DNA from 3 places in the Pseudarthrobacter quantipunctorum genome. Region 1 is predicted to be linked to each of the others. Evidence: riboswitches for the same ligand, from Rfam matches in the RefSeq annotation. Region 1 holds a riboswitch; each other region holds the start of a gene.

Region 1 (2,255 bases):
GGTTGAAGGACACAATCGCGCCCGTGCCCTTGGGGCCATATTTGCGGCCCCGCTCGTACCAAGGACTGGAGGGCAGCCCCGCGTAGGCGACAGATTCGACGTCGTCACGCGCTTCCAGCCACTGCGCAACGTCCAAGGCGTTGGCAACGTGGCGTTCCACGCGCAGGCTCAACGTTTCCAGGCCCTGGGCAATGAGGAAGGCGTTGAACGGGGAGACGGCGGAACCAAGGTCCCGGAGCAGCTGGACGCGTGCCTTGAGGATGTAGGACAGGTTGGCGCCCAGGGCACCGTCCTTGCCGAGGTCGCGGGCGTACACCAGCCCGTTGTAGGTGGGATCCGGAGTGTTGAAGCCCGGGAACTTCGCCGCGTCCTTGCCGAAATCGAACTTGCCGGAGTCCACGATCACGCCGGCAATGGCGGAGCCGTGGCCACCCAGGTACTTGGTTGCCGAATGGACCACGATGTCCGCTCCCCATTCCAGCGGCCGGATCAGGTACGGGGTGGACAGGGTGTTGTCCACAATGAGGGGCACCCCGGCATCGTGGGCCACCTGGGAGATACCCTCGATGTCCAGGACGTCCTGCCGGGGATTGGAGACCACTTCGCCGAAGAAGAGCTTGGTGTTGGGCTGCACGGCGTCGCGCCACTGCTCCAGGTTGTCCGGGTCCGCGACGAAGGTGACCGAAATGCCGAACTTCTTCAGGGTGTGGGCGAAGAGATTGTACGTTCCGCCGTAAAGGCTGGGGCTTGCGACGATGTGGTCGCCGGCCTCCGCGATGTTCAGGACAGCGAAGGTTTCAGCGGCCTGGCCTGAGCTAAGCAGCAGTGCCCCGAGTCCGCCTTCAAGACTGGCGATCCGCTGTTCCACGGCTTCTTGGGTGGGGTTGCCGATGCGGGTGTAGATAGGTGCCAGTTCAGCAAGGGCAAAGCGGTTGGCGGCGCTCTCGGCGCTCGGGAACACGAAGGACGTGGTCTGGTAGATAGGGAGTGCGCGGGCGCCTGTGGCACTGTCCGGCTCCTGGCCTGCGTGGATCTGGCGGGTTTCGAATGACCATCCGTTGGACATCTAAGGCTCCTTTGACTGGGCCCGGCAGGCTCGAAGCACCGCGGGCCGCGCTTGCCATCCGGCCTTTGCCGGACAGCCAGGTCCTCACCCGGGGCACCCCACCGCGGAAGGAGGGTTGCCGGCCAGCAAGCCGGGGCTTGGTGCTGGCGCTCATGACCTGAGCCCAGTGTAGGAACAGCTGTGCAAAGCGGCACAGCATTATGACGAACATGGTCCCGCGTATGTCCGCTGTGGGAGTCCGCGGAGTCGCCTCCTGTCGGAAAATCCCAGTAAGGCTACCCTTAGCTGAGAGCCCGATCACAAAGTGCCAAGATGTTGCCATGCGCATGGATCACGTCTCTTACGCCTGTGAACACGATGGCCTGGCTGCCACCACTGACCGGATTTCCTCTGCCCTCGGCGTCGAGGCAGTGAAGGGTGGAGTGCACCCGCGGTTCGGAACCCGGAATATGATCATCCCGCTCGCGGGGCACAAGTACCTTGAGGTCGTTGAGGTCCTGGACCACCCGGCTTCGGACAAGGCGCCCTTCGGCCAGGCAGTGCGCGCACGGTCTGCAGCCGGCGGCGGCTGGATGGGCTGGTGCGTCGAGGTAGATGACCTGGCCCCCTTCGAGGAACGCCTGGGCCGCTCCTCGGTCAACGGCAACCGTAAGTTCCCTGACGGCCGCGAACTCGTATGGAAGCAGATCGGCATCCTCGGCCTGATCGCGGACCCCCAGGTCCCGTACATGCTCAAGTGGGAGGGCGATCCCTCCCTGCACCCCTCCAACGCTTACGAGAGCAACGTCAAGATGAGCTGCCTCACCATAGCCGGCTCTGCCGCCCGGGTAACCGAGTGGCTGGGTGAACCCGTGGAGAAGCCGCTGGAAGACGTAGCCGTGGAGTGGGTGGCACCGCACGGAACCCCCGGGATCCTTTCGGTGACTTTCGAGACCGCCAACGGGGCAGTCACTATCTGATCCTCCCCTCCCGGCATGGGTTCGCCCCCGCCGGGTATCAACCCGGGCAGATACTTGAGACTGCCTGCGTAAGCTTCGGCCGCCATCAGCAGGTGACAACGGCGTCACCCGCCGATGGCGGCCGAATTGGTCTCCCAGCAGTTCCAGTTTGCCGGGTTCCCGCGCGCCCGGCCTCTTCCGGCGTTAATGTCAGACCCCCTTGCCATGATTGGTGCATGGGCAGGGAAGTG
Region 2 (2,255 bases), 1.3 Mb from region 1:
GAAGCTGGCTCGAAGGGAACCGGACGGAAGTCCCAGCCGCTTCAGCAGCGGGTGCGCGCAGAACCGGCCGTCGCGCAGGCCCACCCCGTGTTCGGCCGACAGGTAAGCGGCCACCAGGCCGGCGTCGTATCCTTCCACGGAGAAGTTGACCACGCCGATCGTGTCGGTGTCCGGGTTGGTGTCCTTGAAGATCTGGTGGACGGTCACGCCGTCGATCTCCTGCAGGCCGTCCACCAGGAATGAACGGATGGCGGATTCGTGGGCGTGCCAGCGGTCCTGGTCCAGCTCCGCGATGACCTGGGTCGCCCGGGCCAGCGTCGCCGCACCGAGCACGTTGGGTGATCCGCCCTCGTGGCGGGCCGGACCGGTTGCCCAGCTGACGCCGTCGAGCCTTGCTTCCTTGACGGCGCCTCCGCCTGCGAGGTGCGGTGTGCCGGCGTCGAGCCAGTCCGGCCGGCCAACCAGCACGCCGGCACCAAAGGGTGCGTACAGCTTGTGGCCCGAGAAGGCGAGGTAGTCGACGTCGTCCGTGGTGATGTTGACGCGCCGGTGCGGCGCCAGCTGGGCCGCGTCCACAGCGATCCGTGCGCCGTGCTCGTGCGCCAGCGCGGCAAGGGCGCGGATGGGGAGGATTTCGCCGGTGACGTTGGAAGCCCCGGTCACGGCGAGCAGGCTCACGCTGCCCTGCTGCAGCTCCGCACGGACGGCGTCAATGGTTCCGGCAATGGTGTCCGCTGCCACGATGCTGCGGTGGGGGACGCCCTGCCACGGAAGCAGGTTGGCATGGTGCTCGATGTCGAGGTACAGGACGTCGCCGTCCGGCCGTCCGTCGGTGGCCGGCAGACAGCCCGCCAGCAGGTTCAGGGAGTCTGTGGTGTTCCGGGTGAAGATTACCGAATCGTCCGGACGGCCGCCCACGAAGTCGCGGACGATCGCACGGGCATTTTCATACACCGAGGTGCTGATCTGGGAGGCGTAGCCTGCACCGCGGTGGACGCTCGCGTAGAAGGGCAGGATCTCGTTGAGGTAGGCCGACACCACCGAGAGGGCGGGAGCGGACGCGCCATAATCCAGGTTGGCGTACCGGACGTGGCCGCCGTGGATCAGGGGAGCCAGGATTTCGGCACCGCTGACGGCCGCGAGCGGACGGCCGGCGGCGGCCCGGCGCTGGTCGAAGAGCGCTGATGATTCCGGCGGAACGGCCTGATGCCGGACAGCGGCTTGGGGGGAGACAGCGGCTTGGGGGGAGACGGTGGCAGTTGTCACAGAGACCTCACTTCAAAACAGGACTCCGTGCAGGAATCCGCGCTTGCCGCATCCCTTCCGGACCGGCCTGGTCGTCACCCGGGGCACCCCACCGCGAATGGAGGGTTGCCGGCCAGCAAACCGGGGTTTTGCGCTGGCACTCGTGACCTGCTTAAGAGCGTAGAACATGGGCCGCGAAGGTTAAAAGCCCGCAGGAATGTTAAGGGCTTTGTTACGCGCGGTTGAAAAGGAGCGGTTGAATCGAAGATCACGACGGCGGACGCCTCCTTTCGGGGGCGTCCGCCGTCGATTATTTCGTGATCCGTGGACTAGAGGAGGTCGTCCAGATTCGGATTCAGGCGCCGCAGCACCTCGGAGTGGAGGATGGAATTCGTGGCCAGGGCGTTCCCGCCGAACGGACCGTCCTCGCCCTCCAGCGAGGTAAAGCGGCCCCCCGCTTCCACCACAATGGGCACCAGCGCGGCCATGTCGTAGAGATTCAGTTCAGGTTCACAGGCGATGTCCACCGAACCTTCGGCCACCATGCAGTAGGACCAGAAGTCGCCAAAGGCCCGGGTCCGCCACACGTCCTCGGTGAGCCCTAGAAATTCGTCAAGGTTTCCACGTTCCTTCCAGCCGCCAAGGCTCGAGTAAGAGAGGGAAGCATCGGACAGGCTGGACACATTGGACACCCGAAGGCGGGTTGCGGCGGCGAGCGAACGCCCCATATAGGCTCCCATGCCCTTGGCGGCCCACCAGCGCTTGCCAAGGGCAGGCGCGCTGACCACGCCCACCACCGGTTCGCCTTCATCCACCAGGGCGATCAGGGTGGCCCAGACCGGGACGCCCCGGACGAAGTTCTTGGTGCCGTCAATGGGGTCGATAATCCACCGCCGCGACCCATGCCCCGTGCTGCCGAACTCCTCACCGAGGACGGCATCGCGGGGACGGGAGCGGGAGAGCTGGCCGCGGATGGCTTCCTCGGCTGCCTTGTCCGCATCGGTGACGGG
Region 3 (2,255 bases), 1.7 Mb from region 1:
GGGGCTTGTCCCGCCCCGAAGCATATGTCCCGTAGAAGTTTTCCCCGCCGGAGGCCGTCAGCATCTCCTGCAGCTCACCGGCGCGGGGAACGGTGTTAACTGCGGAGCCCCCTGCAGTGTCATCGTGGTAGGCCGTCAGGCCCACCCAGTCCACGGCGTCGTCCCCCGGGTAGTAGGGTTCGTAGGCTTTATCCAAGCCGTTCCAAACGCCGTCGCCATTGGTGTCCAGCAGGGAGAACCCTTCGCTTCCGGGCCCGGGCGCATTCCGGTTCCGGTCAAACGGATAGTCCTTGCCCAGGTACGGCTCCCACACCATGGCATAACCCCCGCCGGTCCCGGCATCCCGGAATGCCGCTGCCACCGCCTGGAACGACTGCCGGTAGGCGGCCGGCTGCTGGCCCCACTCCACCCAGCTGGCATTCATGTCCGGCGCAAAGCGGATGAGCAGCTGGCCCTTGAAATCCCCCTGCAACCGGCGCACTTCCCCGGCAAAGGCTGCAGCGGCGTCAGGGGTGACCTGGTCGAACGGCACAACAGGCCTTACCGTGAGCATCGCGTGGGCGCCCTGTCCGGCGGATTGCTCCAGGAAGCCCCGGATGTCGCTCTCTTCCGAGGCGCGGAACGGGAAGGCGATGTCGTGTCCGAAGATCGCGGGGGATGCCCCGAGCCGCTCGGAGAAACCCCCAGCGGTGTCCTCTCCCCATTCGAGGACTGCGCCCAGCAGCGGCTTGCCTTCCTCCGGGAGGTTTCGGGCCGCCTGCGCTGGCCCGGCGGACACCACCACAGCCAGGACGGCCATCAGCACGGCGGTGAGGACGGCAGCCATCCAATGAAGGGGCCGCGGGCGGCCGCTCGGGGCGGGACGTGCGGGAGCGGCGGCGGATGGCGTGCTGATGAAGACCCCCAGGGACTTATTCCTCAAGTGACAGGGCGGCGCCCATGGACAAACTTTATCCGGGCTGGCTCTGGTGGCAGGCACCTGGCACGTGCACGCCCAAGGTGGCGCCGCCGTCGTACGTTAAACCGAGGTGGCCGACGCACCTTTGGTGCCGCGCCTCCGCGCAGCATCCTTCAGTTACGCAACATGACGACGACGGCGGTGCGGCGCCGCGCGGCAAGTGTTACGTTTTTGGGGAGTAATGAGTACCGGCGCCAAGCCCTGACTGGCCGGTCGGCAACCCTCCTTCCACGGCGGGGTGCCTCAGGTGAATACTCGGCATATCGACCATTCGAGCTGCAAGCGTGAGAGAAGGAGATCCGTCGTGTCTGACGCACCTGCCCCTGAAGAAAAACTGTCCTACCGCCTCATCAGCGGCCCGGACAACCGTGAATTCTGCGAGCGGATCTCAAACGCCCTGGCAGAAGGCTATGTGCTGCACGGCAGCCCGGCGGCAACCTTCAACGGCACCAGCGTGATTGTGGCACAGGCCGTGGTCTTGCCGGCAGCCATCGCCTCCGCGGACGCGGCAGTGGCGGATGCCGTGGATGACCTCGAGTCCGCAGGCGACGACCTTGAGTTCGACGGCGAGGGCCACGCATGAGCTACGCAGGAGACCTGACGCCGCAGGAGGCCTGGGACAAGCTGGCACAAGGCGCCATCCTGGTGGATGTGCGCACCGAGGGGGAATGGGCCCACATCGGAATCCCGGACACCAAGGCAACAGAGAACGATCCGCTGTTCATCCAGTGGACCTTCCCCGGGGGCATTCCAAACCCTGATTTCATCAACGACCTCAACCAGCAGGCGCCCGAAGACCGCGCAACTGAACTGGTGTTCCTGTGCCGCTCCGGCCAGCGGTCCATCGCGGCGGCCATAGCGGCCACCCAGGCCGGCTTCACCTCCTACAACGTGCTGGAGGGCTTTGAAGGCGACCCCGACCGCTTCGGCGAACGCACCGTCAACGGCTGGAAAAACCGCGGCCTGCCAACAAACCTGGGAAAGATCTAAGTGACCTTCAACGAAGACGCCGCCGGCTGGAGCCCCGACACCCAGGCCGTGCGCGGCGGCCTGGACCGGACCAACTTCCAGGAAACCAGCGAAGCCATTTTCCTGAACTCAGGGTTCGTGTACGAATCTGCCGCTGCCGCCGAGCGCGCCTTCACGGGCGAGGACGAGCGCTTTGTGTATTCCCGCTACGGCAACCCCTCCGTTGCCACGTTCCAGGAGCGGCTCCGCCTCCTCGAGGGAACCGAGGCGTGCTTTGCGACGGCGTCCGGCATGTCCGCCGTGTTCACCGCCCTGGGTGCCCTGCTCG

What was found. Region 1 has a riboswitch for S-adenosylmethionine ahead of WHH00_RS12250 (bifunctional o-acetylhomoserine/o-acetylserine sulfhydrylase). Riboswitches for the same ligand answer to the same signal wherever they lie in the genome.
Region 2: it holds a riboswitch for S-adenosylmethionine, as region 1 does, so the genes downstream of both, WHH00_RS06520 (aminotransferase class V-fold PLP-dependent enzyme) here and WHH00_RS12250 (bifunctional o-acetylhomoserine/o-acetylserine sulfhydrylase) in region 1, are expected to answer to the same signal.
Region 3: it holds a riboswitch for S-adenosylmethionine, as region 1 does, so the genes downstream of both, WHH00_RS00390 (DUF1737 domain-containing protein) here and WHH00_RS12250 (bifunctional o-acetylhomoserine/o-acetylserine sulfhydrylase) in region 1, are expected to answer to the same signal.

Annotation. Positions count from the first base shown of each region.
Region 1 is NZ_CP148033.1:2,690,322-2,692,576, forward strand. Features, by position in the region: gene WHH00_RS12250 (bifunctional o-acetylhomoserine/o-acetylserine sulfhydrylase) at 1-1,066, opposite strand, end outside; SAM riboswitch class IV at 1,109-1,224, opposite strand; gene WHH00_RS12255 (VOC family protein) at 1,387-2,025, shown strand; gene WHH00_RS12260 (DUF222 domain-containing protein) at 2,241-2,255, shown strand, end outside.
Region 2 is NZ_CP148033.1:1,422,051-1,424,305, forward strand. Features, by position in the region: gene WHH00_RS06520 (aminotransferase class V-fold PLP-dependent enzyme) at 1-1,266, opposite strand, end outside; SAM riboswitch class IV at 1,301-1,414, opposite strand; gene hisN (histidinol-phosphatase) at 1,575-2,255, opposite strand, start outside.
Region 3 is NZ_CP148033.1:89,034-91,288, reverse strand. Features, by position in the region: gene opgC (OpgC domain-containing protein) at 1-826, opposite strand, end outside; SAM riboswitch class IV at 1,136-1,249, shown strand; gene WHH00_RS00390 (DUF1737 domain-containing protein) at 1,263-1,541, shown strand; gene WHH00_RS00385 (rhodanese-like domain-containing protein) at 1,538-1,948, shown strand; gene WHH00_RS00380 (O-succinylhomoserine sulfhydrylase) at 1,949-2,255, shown strand, end outside.